Regions from separate parts of the Streptomyces sp. NPDC003042 genome, predicted to be linked through region 1. Evidence: riboswitches for the same ligand, from Rfam matches in the RefSeq annotation. Region 1 holds a riboswitch; each other region holds the start of a gene.

Region 1 (4,189 bases):
GGCAAGCTCAACTGGAACGCGGTCGGCGCCGGATGGAAGGTCGACCTCGACGACATCCGGATTCACGTCGTGGCCCCGTACGACCTCACCGGTACGCGCTGCGTGCAGGGCGTGACCGGCTCCCGGCAGAGCTGCACGGCCGTAGAGCCCGAGCCGGGCCATCTCGTCGTCGCGCTCGACGGGCTCGGGGCGGGCGGGGGCGTCACGCTGCACAGCTCCGGCGCCGTGACGGGATCCGTCGGTGGGGCGGCTGCCCCGCCGGCGCCGCCCACGGGGATGCCTGACGGCGACGCGCTCATGAACCCGCTCCGGTCGGCCCTGCTGGCGGCGGCAACCGCCCTGGCCGGCGCCCTGGTGACGGCGCGGCTGCTGCGCCTCGCCGGCCGCGACCGGCGCGCGGACGCGCTCACGCCGAGAGCCGTTCCTCCGGAGGGATTGAGCCCGGCGCAGGGCGGCATCCTGCTCGCCGAACGGGTCGAGCCCCGGCACCAGGTGGCCTGGCTCCTCGGCGCCGCCATCGACGGCCATGTCCGCATCTTCGGCGAAGAGCGGTATCCGACCGTGCGGCGCACGACCCGCCGGGACGAGCACACCGATCCGGCCACCGAGACCGTGCTCGGTGAGATGTTCGCCGGCCGGGGGGAGTTCGACCTCGGCGCCGACGACCAGCGCTTCAGGACGGCCTGGCACACCCTCGGCGACCAGCTGGCCGACTGGCAGCGCACCAGCGGCCTGTGGGACCCGGCCGGCGAGCGCCGCTCCCGCACAGCGCGGCGGATCGGCATCGCCGCGGCGGTCCTGGGCCTGGTCGTCGCGACCGCTCACAGTCCGCTCGGCGGCTGGACCGGCTGGGAAGGGTGGCCGATCGTCGTCGCGGGCGCCGTGGTCGCGGGCGCCGGTCTCGCCCTGTGGCTGCGCGCCTGGGAACTCCAGGGCCGCACGGCCCGCGGCGCGGCGTTGTGGGGTCAGGCGGAATCGTTTCGGCGCTTCATGGCCGACCCGCACCCCACCGACGCTACGGCGCTGTACACCGCCTGGGCGGTGGCCCTGGGCGAACTGGCCGCCTGGCAGCGGGTGGTCACCGCGTCGACGACCGAACCCCCAGCCCCCGCTACCCCTTACGGCCCGGTGCTGGCCGTGGGCCTGATCGCCGCCACGGCGGTCTCGGGAGCGCCCCTGTCCTCCGGCGACTCCGTCGACTCCGGCGGCGAAGGCGGTGGCGGCGGTGGCGGCGGTTCCTGGTGACCGGGCGGGCTCCACGAAATGTGTGGATCTTCAGGCTCCGTCATGCGATGGTTGGTCTCATCGAAGGGGTGTAGCTCAGCTGGTCAGAGCAACGGTCTCCAAAACCGTAGGTCGCAGGTTCGACTCCTGCCGCCCCTGCAACGGATTCGGCCGCCGGTACGGGGCTGATGTCAGACGGGCCGGGTCTGCGTGACGCGCCACAGGCGCCGGGGGAGGTCCCCTTCCTCGAAGGCGTGGACCTCGTCCAGGTTCCAGCCGTCGGCGAGTGAGTCGACCAGTTCGCGGGGGAAGAAGTGCACGGCGAATCCGCCGTGCTCGAAGATGTCGTCGCCGTGGGCGGTACCCGCTCCGTAGTGCGCGTCGCCCGTGTGACGGACGGTGTAGACGAAGGTGCCTCCCGGGCGCAGGACGCGGCGGACCTCGCCGACCGCCGCGTGGATCTCCTGCGTCGACAGGGCCATGCACAGCAGCATGTGCGCGAACACCCCGTCCACGGAGGCGTCCGGCAGCGGCAAGGGCTCACGTACGTCGTGCACGGCGGTGGTCACCCGTCCGGCGAGGCCCTGCTCCCGGGCGGCGTCGGTCAGCTGTTCCAGGCCGAGCGGGCTGAAGTCCGTGGCCCGCACGGTGAAACCCTCCCGTGCGAGGTACAGGGCGTCCCGGCCGTGCCCCGCGCCCAACTCCAGGACGTCGGCCGCTCCGGTCCTGCGGAAGACGGCGGCGGCGTGGACCGCGGGGGCCGAGGGCTGCTCGCCGTACATGCCGGGGTGGGCGCGGTAGGTCCTCTGCCAATGGGCCCGTTGAGCCTCGCCCAGCTCCTTGCTGTCGTCCGCCATGGCCGACCACCCGATTCCGTCGTCTGTTCCGCCGCTCGCGCGCAGTCGGCGTGGACGCCGACGTGCTGAGGAGTGTGCCGCAATCCCCGGCCCCGGAGTGCACGGCGCCCGTCTGGCAGACTGGCCGGGTCATCCAGGCGGTGCAGGACAGGAAACCGGTGTGAATCCGGTGCGGTCCCGCCACTGTGACCGGTATTCCGCCCGCGGGATGCCGGGAGTCAGACACTGACGCACCGCCTCTGCACTTCGACCGGGGACGAGGATCCCCCGGAGAGGCTTCGCCAAGTCGCGTTCCCGCGCCGCCCTGCGCTCACTCATCCCCGTCGCGCTCCTGATACCGCTCGCCACGTGCGGCGGTTCCACCGGCGCCGACCGGCCCGCCGCGCGCCCCGGAGCCGCGCCAGGGTTTCCGTACACCGTCACCAACTGCGGGGTCAGCACCACCTACCAGACCCCGCCCGAGCGTGCCGTCACGATGAACCAGCACGCCACCGAGATCCTGCTCGCCCTCGGACTCCAGGACCGGATGGCCGGCACGGCCTACCTCGACGACTCGGTCCTGCCCGCCTACCGGCCCGCATACGACAAGATCAAGGTGCTGGCCGAGGAGTACCCCTCGAAGGAGATCCTCCTCGGCGCCAACCCCGATTTCGTCTACGGCGGTTACGCCAGCGCCTTCGACATGTCGCAGGGCCGCGACCGCGAGGGGCTGGCCACCTCCGGCATCAACTCCCGGCTGAGCGTGGAGTACTGCACCCCTGGCCCGGTCGGGCTCGAACAGCTGAAGACCGAGATCAGCGAGGTCGCCCGGACCTTCGGCGTACCCGAGCGCGGCGCCGCCCTCATCCAGGAGGAGCAGCGCCACATCGACGCCGTCACCGCGCGGGTGAAGGACAAGGCGAAGCCGGCCGTCTTCGTCTACGACTCGGGCGAGGCCTCCGCCTTCACCTCCGGCGGCAACGGCATCGGCAACGAGATCGTCTCCCTCGCCGGGGGGACGAACGTGTTCGCCGACCTCAAGGACACCTTCGGTGACGTGTCGTGGGAGAAGGTCATCGAGCGCAAGCCCGAGGTCGTCCTCATCTACGACTACGGCGGCACCACCGTCGAGGCCAAGAAGCAGCGTCTGTTGAACGACCCGGCCCTGTCGCAGGTTCCCGCCGTCAAGAACCAGCGGTTCGTCGTCCTCCCGCTGTCCTCGGCCGTCCTCGGCGTGCGCGTCGCCGACGCCGTCGAGTCCCTGGGCCGCCAGCTGCACCCCGACGCCGCGTGAGGCGGCGCGGCCGTACCGCGGCCGTTCTCGTCCTCCTCGGCGCCGCGCTCGTCGTGTCGGCGGTGGCGGGCCTCGCGCTGGGGCCCGTACGGATCGCCCCCGGCCAGGTGCTCGACATCGTGCTCGGCGGCCGGCGCACGGGCGCCTTCGCCTCCATCGTGTGGGACGTGCGGATGCCGCGCGTGCTGCTCGGGGCGGTCGTGGGCGCGGGGCTCGCGGTCGCGGGCACCGTACTCCAGGCGCTCGTACGCAACCAGCTCGCCGATCCGTTCCTGCTCGGCGCCTCGTCGGGTGCGTCGGCCGGGGCGGTACTCGTCATCGTGTTCGGCGCGGGGGCCGGAGCCGGGGCCGCCGGGATCGCGGGCGGGGCCGGCGTGCCGCTCGCCGCATTCGCCGGGTCCATGGCCGCGCTCGTCGCCGTCTACGCCATGGCCAGACGCGGCGGCACGATGACCACCGGACGGCTGATCCTGGCCGGAGTCGCCGTCCAGTACATCCTGTCCGCGCTCACCAGTCTGGTGCTCGTGCTCTCCGCGCACCCCGACCAGATCCGCTCCGTGCTGTTCTGGACGCTGGGCGGGCTGGGCGGGGCCCGCTGGAACGAACTCGCCCTGCCGGCCACCGCCCTGCTCGCCGGCACCGGCCTGCTCGTCACCCTCGCCCGGCCGCTCGACCTGCTGCTCGCGGGGGAGGAGGGCGCGCACACCCTCGGCCTGGACACCGGGCGGTTCCGGGCCGCCGTCTTCGTCCTCACCTCCCTCGTGATCGGGGTGCTGGTGGCGTACAGCGGGGCGATCGGCTTCGTCGGGCTGATGATTCCGCACGCCGCCCGGAT
Region 2 (4,189 bases), on a different contig from region 1:
CTTCGGCTTCGCCATCAGCCCGGAGGCCCTCGCGCAGGCCGCGAAGGACGTGGAGGAGAGCAGCCTGCTGTCCCGTACGGGCGGTGCGCCGACCTTCGCGCTCGGCATGTCCGAGATCTTCTCCGCCGTGATCGGCGGGACCGCGATGAAGGCCTTCTGGTACCACTTCGCCATCATGTTCGAGGCCCTCTTCATCCTGACGACGGTCGACGCGGGCACCCGCGTCGGGCGGTTCATGCTCCAGGACACCCTCGGCAACGTGCACAAGTCCTTCAAGGAGGTCAGCTGGAAGCCGGGCGTGTGGCTGGCGAGCGCGGTCGTCGTCGGCGGCTGGGGCTACTTCCTGTGGGTCGGCGTCAAGGACCCGCTGGGCGGCATCAACCAGCTCTTCCCGCTGTTCGGCATCGCGAACCAGCTGCTCGCGGCGGTGGCCCTGGCCGTCTGCACGACCCTGCTGATCAAGTCCGGACGGCTCAAGTGGGCCTGGATCACGGGTGTTCCGCTCGCCTGGGACGTGGCCGTCACCCTCACCGCCAGCTACCAGAAGATCTTCTCCGAGGACGTGAAGGTCGGCTTCTTCGCGCAGCGCGAGAAGTACCAGACCGGCATCGACGCCGGGAAGGTGCTGCCGCCCGCCAAGAACATGGACGACATGCACACCGTGGTCACCAACGCCACGGTCGACGGCGTCCTGTCGGTGCTGTTCGCGGTCCTGATCATCGTGGTGCTGGCGGACGCGGCCCGGACCTGCTTCAAGGCCATCAGCAACCCGGAGTCCGTGAAGCTCTCCGAGGTCCCGTGGACCGAGTCGAAGATCGTCGCCCCGGCCGGTCTGATCGCGACGGCCGAGGAGAAGGCGGAACTCGCGACCGCCGGCCTCGACTCGGGCGGCGGCCGGGCGAAGGAGCCGGTGTCGTCATGAGCCTGCGCAGCGTCCTCGCGCGAGCCCGGTTCTACGTACGGGAGTTCTCGGGGGAGGCGGCCTACGACCGGTACGTCGCCCACGCCCGTTCCCACGCCCCGGACGCGGAGGTCATGACCCGCCGCGCCTTCGAACGCGAGCGCACGGACGCCCGCGAGGCGAACCCCCGCGAGGGCTTCCGCTGCTGCTGAGCCCATACGTACGCAGGGCCCCCGCCCATCCTGGGCGGGGGCCCTGCGGCGTGCTCAGCGCACCCAGTCCTTGAGGGGCTCGGTCTGGAGGGTGATGCCGACGGGTTCGGGAAGCTTGACTTCCTTGCCGAAGGGAACGGTGCGCACAGTCTCGTAGCGGTCGCCATCCGGGTCGCTGTGGACGAGAACCTGGCACTTGAGCCGGTCGATGAGGAGGTAGACGGGGATACCGGTCTGCGCATAAGCGCGCGGCTTCTCGATCCGGTCGCGCCGCTCGGTGTCGGAGTCCCACGTGGTCACCTCGACGGCCATCAGGATCGGGCTCGGATCCACCCAGTGGCCCTGTCCTACGAACGCGTCCTCGTGCGCCAGAACCCCGTCCGGAATGGCGCGGCCCTCCCGGTACTGTTCTGCCTTGATCCCCCGCCCTGGGTGCAGCCAGAACTCCGGGTGGTGCTGCACGCAGATCCGCGTCAGCCACAGAATGACCCGCCCGTGGTCCCCGTCCGGCATGGCCTTGCTCCTCAGCACCCCACCGATGAATTCCAGTCGCAGCCCCTCCGCCTCGCGGGCCGCTGTGCGGGCCAGGTGCTCGAACTCTTCGATCGTCATGTGGGGCCGGTCGGTCATCACGGTCATGCCTCGCTCACCTTCTTCGACGGTGCTCTCCGACGATAGCGCCGACGACCGACACCCGTCCGGCACACTCGACCGCATGGACATCTTGATCAGGCCGGCAGTGCCCGCCGAATACGAAGAGCTGGGCGAGCTCACCGCGCAGGCGTACTTGGGCGACGGGCTGCTGACCTCCGGCGAGGCGTACTACGCGGGCGTGCTGCGCGATGTCGCCGGCCGGGCCGCCGATGGGGAGGTCCTCGTCGCCGCGTACGAGGGCACCGTGCTCGGCGGCGTGACCTTCGCCCCGCCCGGGAGCCCGCTGGCCGACATCGCCGGGCCGGGCGAGGCGGAGTTCCGGATGCTGGCCGTTTCCCGCGAGGCCCGCGGGCGGGGCGTGGGCGAGGCCCTGGTCCGCGCCTGCGTGGCCCGCGCCCGGCAGTTGGAGGGCGTCACGCACCTGGTGCTGTCCACCCAGCGCGGCATGACCGGCGCCCAGCGGATCTACGAACGGCTCGGCTTCGTCCGTACTCCGGAGCGGGACTGGGCCCCGGTTCCGGGGCTGACGCTCCTCACGTACCGACTGGAGCTGTAGCCGCGCCGACACAACATGTGGGGGGTCACGCAAGCGGGCGCCCCCACATGTATGCTCAAGGCTGCTGTCGCCGCAGGGGAATCCGGTGCGAATCCGGAACTGTCCCGCAACGGTATGAAGTGCACCCCTTCGTGCACCCGCAAGTCCGAGGACCTGCCGACAGCGCGCCCGGCTCGACCGAACCGGGTGCCGATACGTCCGGGCCTCGCGGTTGGGCCGGTGGACGCCATGCGGTGTACGCGTACCTGCCACGCCCGCATGCGCTCCGTCGCGCCCCGCCCCGCCGATGACCGGGCCGAGCGAGGGAGAGCTCCCCCCGTGACCATCGCGCCTGCCGCACCGCGCGCCGAGTCCGTTCCGTCCGACCCGCAAGGTCCTGGGGCCGCGCTGCTGCGCACCCTGACCGAGCTGACGGCCGACCTCCCCGACACCGACCCCGGCAAGGTCGCCGCCGCCGCCCTGCGCGGGCGCAGCTCCGTCGCCGACGAGGCCGAACTGCGCGGACTGGCCACCGAGGCCGCGGCGGGCCTGATCTCCGAGGACCCGGCGTACTCCCGTCTCGCCGCCCGGCTGTTGACGCTGGCCGTCGCCGCCGAGGCCGCCGGCCAGGGCGCCACCTCCTTCGCCGCCTCCGTGGAGGTCGGTCACCGCGAGGGGCTCATCGCCGACCGTACGGCCTCCTTCGTACGGACCCACGCGCGCCGCCTGGACGCGCTGGTCGAGCACGCCCTCGCCGAAGGCGCGGACGACCGCTTCGGCTTCTTCGGCCTGCGGACGCTGCACAGCCGCTACCTGCTGCGCCACCCGATCACCCGCCAGGTCATCGAGACCCCGCAGTACTTCATGCTGCGCGTGGCCTGCGGCCTCGCCGCGGACGAAAGCATCCCGGCCGTCGAGGAAGTGGCCTCGCTCTACCGACTGATGAGCCGCCTCGACTACCTGCCGTCCTCCCCCACGCTCTTCAACTCCGGCACCCGGCACCCGCAGATGTCCTCCTGCTACCTGCTGGACTCCCCGCTGGACGAGCTCGACTCGATCTACGACCGCTACCACCAGGTGGCGCGCCTGTCCAAGCACGCGGGCGGCATCGGTCTCTCGTACTCCCGCATCCGCGCCCGCGGTTCGCTGATCCGCGGCACCAACGGCCACTCCAACGGCATCGTGCCGTTCCTGAAGACCCTCGACGCCTCCGTCGCCGCCGTGAACCAGGGCGGCCGGCGCAAGGGCGCCGCCGCCGTCTACCTGGAGACCTGGCACGCGGACATCGAGGAGTTCCTGGAGCTGCGTGACAATACCGGTGAGGACCAGCGCCGTACGCACAACCTGAACCTGGCCCACTGGGTGCCGGACGAGTTCATGCGCCGCGTGAATTCCGACGCCGACTGGTCGCTGTTCTCCCCGGCCGACGTGCCCGAGCTCGTCGACCTGTGGGGCGACGCGTTCGACGCCGCGTACCGCAAGGCCGAGGCGGACGGCCTGGCGCGCAAGACCATGCCCGCCCGCGACCTGTACGGCCGGATGATGCGCACCCTCGCGCAGACCGGCCAGGGCTGGATGACCTTCAAGGACGCCTCCAACCGCACGGCGAACCAGACCGCCGAGCCGGGCTCGGTCGTCCACTCCTCCAACCTGTGCACCGAGATCATCGAGGTCACCAACGACGGCGAGACGGCCGTCTGCAACCTCGGCTCGGTCAACATGGGCGCCTTCGTCGTGGAGGGGGAGATCGACTGGGAGCGTCTGGACGAGACCGTCCGCACCGCCGTGACCTTCCTCGACCGCGTCGTGGACATCAACTTCTACCCGACCGAGCAGGCCGGCCGCTCCAACGCCCGCTGGCGTCCGGTGGGTCTGGGCGCGATGGGC
Region 3 (4,189 bases), on a different contig from region 1:
AGGATGGCGTGCGGGAGCGACATGCCGACATCCTAAGTTTGCGCGGCGTGCGGTCAGCCGCGTACCGACTTCCACGCGGACAGCTCCTGCGGGGTACGGGGGCCGGGGGCGCCCGGGGCCAGCAGGCCGTGCGTGCGGAGCAGGGCCGTCACCGCCGGGGACCAGGCCTGGCGCAGGCCCGCCGACGTGAGGAGGGCCGGGTCCGACAAGAGGGTCGGCGCCGGGCCCACGCGGATGCCCGACGGGGTCAGGACCGCCGCGTCGTCGGCCCAGCGCACCGCGAGGTCCACGTCGTGCGTGGCCATCACCACCGTCGTGTCCGTGAGGCCGGCCAGGACGTCCAGCAGCCGCTCCTGGCCGTCCGGGTCCAGCCCGGCCGTCGGCTCGTCCAGGATCAGCACGCGCGGGGCCATCGCCACCGCGCCCGCGATCGCCGCCCGCTTGCGCTGCCCGTACGAGAGCAGGTGGGTCGGGCGGTCCCGCAGCGCCGTGATGTCCAGGGCCTTCAGTGCGGCGTCGACCCGCTGCCGGACCTCCGGCGCGGGCAGGCCCAGGTTCATCGGGCCGAAGGAGACGTCCTGTTCCACCGAGGCGGCGAAGAGCTGGTCGTCCGGGTCCTGGACCACCAGCTGCACCGCCGTCCGCAGCCGGGTCAGCCCGGACCGGTCGTACGTCACCGCCGTGCCGTCGAGCCGCAGCGTGCCCGAACCCGGCCGCAGGCCCCCGCTCAGCAGCCGCATCAGCGTGGTCTTGCCGCTGCCGTTGCGGCCCAGCAGGACCAGCGCCCGTCCCTCGGCGATGCCGAAGTCCACGCCGGACAGCACCGCGGGCCCGTCCTCGTACGCGTAGCCCGCGCCGACCAGTTCCACCAACGGACTCAACGGGAGAGCTCCTTCAGTACGAGGGTTGCGGCGACCAGCCCGGTCAGGAGGGCGGCGGACGCCGTCAGGAACCGCCAGGACAGCGCCGCCCGCGGTACGAGCACCCGCAGCGCGCCGTCGTACCCGCGCCCGGCCAGCCCCTCCTGGAGCCGCGCCGCGCGGTCGAAGGCCCGGACGAACGAGGTCGCGGCGAGCCCGGCGACCGAACGCCACGCCGCCGCCCGGCCGGTGTTCCCGAGGCGGGCCGCCTGCGCCCGCCGGACCTGGGCCAGGGAGTCCAGCAGCAGGAAGCCGATCCGGTACATGACCAGGGCCACGTCCACCACGGGGGCCGGCACCCCGGCCCGGACCAGCCGGGGAAGGACGTCCGAGACGGGGGTGGTGAAGGCGAAGAGCAGCACGCCGAGCGAGGCCGCCGACGTACGCAGCAGCAGTTCCCCGGCGTGCCGCAGGCCGTCAGGGGCCGGCGCGAGGAACCCGTCCGGCCCCCCGACGGAGACCAGCAGCGGCAGCGCCCCGGTGAAGCAGAAGCCCAGCGGGATCCGGAAGGCCCGCCACAGCTGCCGCCCGGCCACCCCGGCGGGCCCCAGCAATACGGCCAGGGTCGCCGCGGCGACCAGCGGCCCGCCGGGCCAGGGCGGCAGGCACACGGCGGTGACGGTCAGCCCGAACCCCAACAGGGCCTTCTCCAGCGGGTGGCGGCGCCGCCAGCGGCTGCTGTGCGCCGCCACGTCGATCGGCAGCACCGCCTACGGCTCCGGCGTGGCGGAGGGCGCCCCGGCCCCGGCCTCGGACCCCGCTGCGGCGGCGGCCTGGCGCCGGCCCGTACGGACGCCGAAGTAGTACGCGAGCACGCCCGCGCCGAGCGCCGCCTGGAGGGCGAACAGCGCCGACTCGATCTCCGCCGAGGGGGGTTCGTACAGGGGGGAGAACCACGGCTCGTAGTCCGGCTCGATCTCGGTGATGGCCGCCTCCGCCTGCGCGTCGGCGCCCGCGAACGGCTCCTCCTGGCCGTCGCCCAGCCCCAGCGCGAGCGGGAGCACGGCCAGCGCCGCCACCAGGAGCAGCAGCAGGGTGTTGATCTTCGCGTTCCTGGTCATCGGTTCGTCGCCTCCTGCCGCGCCTTGGTGCCACCGGTCAGCCGGGCGACGCCCAGGCGCACCAGGTCGGACTTGCTGGACTGCATCAGCAGCCGCACCACGAGCACGGTCAGCAGCCCTTCGCTGACCGCGAGCGGGATCTGGGTGAGCGCGAAGATGCCCGCGAACTTCTCCAGGGAGCCGACGAATCCGCTGCCCGGGTCCGGGAAGGCGAGCGCCAGCTGGACGGAGGTCACGCAGTAGGTGACCAGGTCGGCGAAGAAGGCACCGAAGAACACGGTCACCATCAGCGGTACGTCGAACTTCCGCAGCAGCCGGTAGACGGCGTAGCCCGCCCACGGCCCGGCGACCGCCATCGAGAAGACGTTGGCACCGAGGGTTGTGAGCCCGCCGTGCGCCAGCAGCAGGGCCTGGAACAGCAGGGTGATGGTGCCGAGCACCGCCATGATCGGCGGCCGGAAGAGGATGGCGCCGAGCCCGGTCCCGGTGGGGTGCGAGCAACTGCCCGTCACGGAGGGGATCTTCAGGGCGGACAGGACAAAAGTGAACGCTCCGGACGCCCCGAGCAGCAGCGTGCTCTCCGGGTTGGCCTTGACCTCACGGGTCAGGGCGCGGACACCGTGGACGACGAAGGGAGCGGATGCGGCGCCCCAGGCGACCGCGTGCAAAGGGGGCAGGAACCCCTCGGCTATATGCATGAGTAGAGAGACCTCTCCAGCACCTCGTGGATGGACGACGCGCCCCGGCCGGTCTCCTGGCTCACGGGTACTGATGCCCTGAACTCCGCCTTCCCGGGGCCGTACGGTCTCCCGCGCGGTCCCAGTGGCTTTCCCGCAGGAGTGGAGCCGGACTTCCCGATCACAGTGGCGAGGGCCGCACCGGTTTTCCACCGGTTTCCCGAACACCAAGGCCCGCTGACCCTAGTCGCCCGCGCCGACCGGTACCAACCCCAAGGCGGCCCGGACGGGCGCGGCGCGCTGGCGATCCCGGCCGGCGGTGGGCAGGGTGGGGGGCGTGCCCGACGATTCCGCCACCGCGAACCACCCCGACTACTCGGACCTTTCCGCCGTCTACGTGAACTGCACCCTCAAGCGCTCGCCCGAGACCAGCAACACCGAGGGCCTGATCTCCAGGAGCCGCGCCGTCATGGAGGCCGCCGGCGCCCGGACGTCCCTGATCCGGGCGGTCGACCACGACATCGCTACGGGTGTCTGGCCGGACATGACCGACCACGGCTGGGAGAGCGATCAGTGGCCGGTCCTCTACAGCCAGATCATGGACGCCGACATCCTGGTGCTCTGCGGCCCCATCTGGCTCGGGGACAACAGCTCCGTCATGAAGCAGGTCATCGAGCGGCTCTACGCCTGCTCCTCCCTGCTGAACGACCGGGGGCAGTACGCCTATTACGGCCGGGTGGGCGGGGCGCTCATCACCGGCAACGAGGACGGCGTCAAGCACTGCGCCATGAACATCCTGTACAGCCTCCAGCACCTGGGCTACGCCATCCCGCCGCAGGCCGACGCGGGCTGGATCGGCGAGGCCGGGCCCGGGCCCTCGTACCTCGACCCCGGTTCGGGCGGGCCGGAGAACGACTTCACCAACCGCAACACGACCTTCATGTCGTGGAACCTGATGCACCTCGCCGCGCTCCTCAAGCGCGCGGGCGGCATGCCGGCCCATGGCAACCAGCGGTCCGAGTGGGACGCGGGCTGCCGCTTCGACTTCCCCAATCCCGAGCACCGCTGACCCGGTGACGACCTGTCGTCGACCCGACGGGCAGCCCGCCGACGCACGTTTCGAGGGCGATGGCCGGGCAGGCGTAGGCAACCCCATGTGCGGTCGCGGAGTTGGCAGTTGACTGTGCTCACCGTGTTGACTGTGTTGATCGTGTTGACTTCGGCGGAGATCCACCAGGATCGCTGCCCAGCACACCCGTCCCGCATCTCAGGAAGGAAACCGGCGTGACTTTCGGGGGACCGAACCCGTACGGCCCGATATCGCGGCCGAACGGGGGTCAGCCACCGCCGCCGCCGGGCGTGCCGCCGCAGCCCGGTCCCAGCCAGTACCCGCACCCCGGGCCGCATCCCTTTCCGGGGCCGCCGCCCTACGCCCCGTACGTGCCGCCCCGTTCGCTGTGGCAGCAGTTCCGCGACGGTGACTGGCCTCCGCTGCTGGAACTGCTGCGGCGGGTGCCCGTCCACGGCTGCG
Region 4 (4,189 bases), on a different contig from region 1:
CTATGTCGACTACCTCGCCCTGTACAAGCCCGGCTTCGTCGACGACATCCTGGCCGGCATCGTCCACGAGTTCGACATCGGTCCAACCTTTGTCGCCATTGCGCTCACGCTCATGGCCATCCCGATCCTCATGATCCTGCTCTCCGCGACACTGCCCGCCCGTGTCAACCGCACCATCAACCTCGTCGTAGCAACGCTCTACATCCCCGTCTCGATGTTCAACGCGGTAGGGGAGTCCTGGACCTACTTCTACTTCTACGGCCTCTCCATCGGACTCGAGGTGCTGCTCCTGGCCTTCATCCTGCGCTCCGCCTGGACCTGGCCACGCCGCACCGCATCACCGGCGACCCTGGCAGCCAGCCTCGACAGCGAGCCACTCCGCAGGCCGCAGCAGGCGTGACTGCCCGCCCCGCGCCCGACCATCCTTCGCTCGCGCCACCCGCGGGCACGGTCCATTCAGCGGTGACCTGATGGTCATGCCGGTGTGGCGATGCTCCAGGGATCGCCCAGAAAGGCGTTGCGTAGGGCTGTGAAGACCTCGACGCCGTGGGCTTTGGCCGTGGCGATGTAGGAACGGACGCGGCAGAACGCGGTGAGTCCTCGCATGCTGCGCCAGCTCCCGCTGATCTTGGCTTGGAGCTTGGCCATCCTGATCGCCTGCTCGGCTGGGTTGTCGGTCCACTCGACGTGGAAGTCCAGGGTGAAGTTGAGGACTTGATCGACTCGCTCACGCATCCGTTTCGCCAGCTTGTAGGCGTCGTGGCTGCGGCCGGCGGTCCCGGGGGTGTTCGCGTCGATGCCCTGCTGCGCGGTGTTGAGATACAGATCCCGCAGGCTCTGGCTCGTGGTCGTGGACAGGCCGGCCGCGCCCTGCGTGATCGCGGTGTCGACGGGGCGTCGTGCCTTCTCCAAGGTCTGGCGCATCTGCTCGGCCCACGCCTGATGTTCGGGGTCGGACTCCCACACGGCCTTGAGGTCGCGCAGCAGGTGAGCGCAGCACAGTTGCACCTGGGTGACCTTCCCGCCACGGGTGGTGTCGCTGTATTTGTGGTAGCCGTGCCAGTCATCGCGGATGAGCACTCCGGCGAAGCGCGGCAGGATGTCGAAGCCGTCCATGGCGGCGTGGCTGCGGGTCTGGTGCGCGCCGTACCAGATCAGATTGTCGGTGCGGGCGGTGTAGACGTAGCCGGTCGCGCCGTTGACCGGCACCGGGGTCTCGTCGTGGTGCAGCCGCGGCGCGGCGGCCAACGCGCGTTTCAGGTCGGTCTCGAAACCGACCAGCCGCGTCGACAGTCGCCGCAGGCAGGAGGCGACGAACCCGGTGGACACCGGGCAGCCGAACAGTTCCGCGAGCATCTCAGCGGTCCGCTCCATGCTGACATGCCCGCGATAAGCGATGTGCGCGGCGAACGCCCGCACGTTCGGGCCGTAACAGACCGGCCCGGACACCCCCGCCGGAGGCGGCGCCTGGGTGAGGTGCCCGGCCGAGCACCGCCGCCGCATCAGATCGAACTGGACCTTGCGCAGCGTCACCGGCGGGACGTCCCACTGCTGGACCGGGGTGAACCCCTCACCAGGGGCGTTCGAATCCAGACACTCGCCGCAGGTCGAGCACTCGGCGGGCTCGACTGGCACTGTGTCAGCCAACTCCGAGACCGGCGCGAACTCCAGGCCCGAGCCCGGGTGTCCCCGCTGCCCACCGGGCTTGCGGTCCTTGGACCGTTCTCGCCGCGAGTTCGCCTTATGCCGCTTGGCTGACGGTTCCCGACTGCCCGAACGCGCCGGTCGTGCAGGAGCGGATCGCCGCCGCGCTCGACGGCCGGGCGGCGGAGGTGGAGCTGGTCGAGGTGCGCGAGGAGGAAGAGGCCGCGCTGGGGCATGACCGGCTCGCCCACCGTGCTGATCAATGGCGCCGACCCGTTCGCGGTGGCGGGGGCCGCGCCGAGCGTCTCGTGCCGCCTGTACCGGGACGCGGACGCCCGCACCGACGGGGCGCCGAGTGTGGAGGCCCTGCGCGCCAGGCCCTCACGGGCGGGGGCAGCCGACCCATTGCAGCACCTGTTGTTGGCGTTCGTTTAGCTGTCGGGTCGCTGGCCGTGTTCTGCCGGTCCATCGTCTTCATCGGCCTGAGCACATTGGCTGCAGCACTCGGGCTCAGGGCCGTATCCGCTCGGCCCGCACGGCGCCGTGCCGGGAGCGCGCTAAGCTGCACACGCCCCGCGGGGGAAGTCCGGTGGAAGTCCGGCGCTGACCCGCAACGGTAGGCGGAGTGACGAACCTGTAGGCAGGTCCGTCCCCCGTGAGCCCGATTACCCGCGGCGGTGAAGGCTCCTGACAACTCGCCGTGGACTGCGAGAGGGTGCTGCGCCGGACGCACCACGTCGCGGTCTGCTCCCTTGGCGTGTGGCACGGCCCGAGGCGAAGGCGATCCGCCCGTGGCCATACCTGTCGAACACAGCAGCGCTGCCGCGCCGCCGCACGCTTCCCGAACGGGCACCGGGCCGGCGCCGCCAAGACGCGTGCCGCTGCCACCTCTTCTCGCCGCCCTGTGCGTCGCGCTGGTGCTCTCCGTCGTCTGCGGGGCGGGGATCGGGGCTTCCGGACTCTCCTGGGGCGAGGTGCTGCGCTATCTCTGGTCGGGGCTGGCAGGTGGAGCGATAGCCCCCGACGAGGTGCCGGCGTACACCATCGTCTGGGAACTGCGCTTCCCGCGAGCCCTGCTGGCCGCGGTCGTCGGCGCAGGGCTCGCGGCCATCGGCGTCGCCGTGCAGGCCATGGTCCGCAACGCGCTCGCCGACCCCTTCGTCCTCGGCATCTCCTCGGGCGCGGCAGTCGGCGCCAACGCCGTCATGCTCTTCGGTGCGCTCGGCGCGCTCGGTATCTGGGCGCTGTCCACCGCCGCGTTCTTCTCCGCGCTGCTCGCCATGATGCTGGTGTACGCGATCGCCCGCACCGCTCGTGGTCTGACCCCGATGCGGCTGGTCCTCACGGGCAGCGCGATGTACTACGGCTTCTCGGCCGTCACCACGTTCATGGTGTTCGCGGCCGAGCGCGGTGAGGCGGCCCGCTCCGCGATGATGTGGCTGCTCGGCAGCCTCGGCGGCGCCAACTGGGCCTCCCTGCCCGTTGCCGCGGGCGCCGTGCTCGCCGGCCTCGTTCATCTCACGCTGTCGGCGCGCCGACTGAACGCGCTCGCCATGGGCGATGAGACGGCGGCCGCGCTGGGCGTGGACGCGGGGCGGCTGCGCAAGGAGCTCTTCGTGGTCTGCGCGGCCGTCACCGGGGCCGTGGTCGCCGTCAGCGGTGCGATCGGCTTCGTCGGACTGATGGTTCCCCACGGCGTACGCATGCTGGTCGGCGCCGACCACCGCCGGGTGCTGGCCGTCGCACCGCTGGCGGGCGCGGTCCTGATGATCTGGGTGGACATCCTCTCCCGCGTCGTGATGGCACCGACCGAACTGCCGGTGGGCGTACTGACCGCAGTCATCGGCGTGCCGTGCTTCGTCCTGCTGATGAGCCGCCGCTCGTACACCTTCGGAGGCGCGTGATGCGGATCGACATCGATGACCTGACGGTCGAGACCGCGGGCGCGCGGCTGGTCGAGGACGTCACCCTGCGGGTGGGCGGCGGGCAGCTCGTCGGGCTGGTCGGACCCAACGGCAGCGGCAAGTCCAGCCTGCTGCGCTGCGTCTACCGGGCGCTGCGCCCCACGGCCGGTACGGTCCGGCTCGGCGGGGAGGACCTGCACGCGATGAGCGCGCGCGACGGCGCCCGCCGGCTGGCCGCGCTACCCCAGGAGTCGGTCGCCGAGTTCGACTTCACGGTCACCGAGGTCGTAGCGATGGGACGGCTGCCGCACCAGAGTGCCACGGCCCGCACCACCGCCGGGGACCGGCAGGCCTGCGAGGCCGCGCTGGCGCGGGTCGGCGCCGGACACCTGGCCGACCGCGGCTTCCTCACGCTCTCGGGCGGGGAGAAGCAGCGGGTCCTGATCGCCCGCGCGCTGGCCCAGCAGCCGCAGGTGCTCGTGCTCGACGAGCCCACCAACCACCTCGACGTCGCCCAGCAGTTGGAAGTGCTGTCGCTGGTGCGCGGCAGCGGGCTCACCGTGCTCACCGCACTCCACGACCTCAACCTCGCCGCCGTCCACTGCGACCTGCTCTACGTCATCGAGCACGGCCGGATCGTC

Evidence for each region. Region 1 has a riboswitch for cobalamin ahead of ACWDYJ_RS06675 (ABC transporter substrate-binding protein). Riboswitches for the same ligand answer to the same signal wherever they lie in the genome.
Region 2: another riboswitch for cobalamin. It lies ahead of ACWDYJ_RS30070 (ribonucleoside-diphosphate reductase subunit alpha); the one in region 1 lies ahead of ACWDYJ_RS06675 (ABC transporter substrate-binding protein).
Region 3: another riboswitch for cobalamin. It lies ahead of ACWDYJ_RS34815 (energy-coupling factor ABC transporter permease); the one in region 1 lies ahead of ACWDYJ_RS06675 (ABC transporter substrate-binding protein).
Region 4: another riboswitch for cobalamin. It lies ahead of ACWDYJ_RS28785 (FecCD family ABC transporter permease); the one in region 1 lies ahead of ACWDYJ_RS06675 (ABC transporter substrate-binding protein).

What each region holds. Positions count from the first base shown of each region.
Region 1 covers NZ_JBSFTP010000008.1:25,985-30,173, reverse strand. Annotated here, with positions in the region: gene ACWDYJ_RS06690 (DUF2207 domain-containing protein) at 1-1,245, shown strand, start outside; tRNA gene ACWDYJ_RS06685 (tRNA-Trp) at 1,310-1,383, shown strand; gene ACWDYJ_RS06680 (class I SAM-dependent methyltransferase) at 1,416-2,081, opposite strand; adenosylcobalamin (AdoCbl) riboswitch at 2,205-2,360, shown strand; gene ACWDYJ_RS06675 (ABC transporter substrate-binding protein) at 2,557-3,354, shown strand; gene ACWDYJ_RS06670 (FecCD family ABC transporter permease) at 3,351-4,189, shown strand, end outside.
Region 2 covers NZ_JBSFTP010000083.1:17,938-22,126, reverse strand. Annotated here, with positions in the region: gene ACWDYJ_RS30090 (carbon starvation CstA family protein) at 1-922, shown strand, start outside; gene ACWDYJ_RS30085 (YbdD/YjiX family protein) at 919-1,113, shown strand; gene ACWDYJ_RS30080 (Uma2 family endonuclease) at 1,168-1,752, opposite strand; gene ACWDYJ_RS30075 (GNAT family N-acetyltransferase) at 1,829-2,323, shown strand; cobalamin riboswitch at 2,365-2,498, shown strand; gene ACWDYJ_RS30070 (ribonucleoside-diphosphate reductase subunit alpha) at 2,642-4,189, shown strand, end outside.
Region 3 covers NZ_JBSFTP010000132.1:2,624-6,812, reverse strand. Annotated here, with positions in the region: gene ACWDYJ_RS34835 (PadR family transcriptional regulator) at 1-23, opposite strand, end outside; gene ACWDYJ_RS34830 (energy-coupling factor ABC transporter ATP-binding protein) at 54-881, opposite strand; gene cbiQ (cobalt ECF transporter T component CbiQ) at 878-1,627, opposite strand; gene ACWDYJ_RS34820 (energy-coupling factor ABC transporter substrate-binding protein) at 1,631-1,981, opposite strand; gene ACWDYJ_RS34815 (energy-coupling factor ABC transporter permease) at 1,978-2,679, opposite strand; cobalamin riboswitch at 2,709-2,905, opposite strand; gene ACWDYJ_RS34810 (flavodoxin family protein) at 2,996-3,727, shown strand; gene ACWDYJ_RS34805 (hypothetical protein) at 4,099-4,189, shown strand, end outside.
Region 4 covers NZ_JBSFTP010000075.1:29,735-33,923, reverse strand. Annotated here, with positions in the region: gene ACWDYJ_RS28795 (DUF6326 family protein) at 1-400, shown strand, start outside; gene tnpC (IS66 family transposase) at 475-1,908, opposite strand; cobalamin riboswitch at 2,201-2,336, shown strand; gene ACWDYJ_RS28785 (FecCD family ABC transporter permease) at 2,520-3,548, shown strand; gene ACWDYJ_RS28780 (ABC transporter ATP-binding protein) at 3,548-4,189, shown strand, end outside.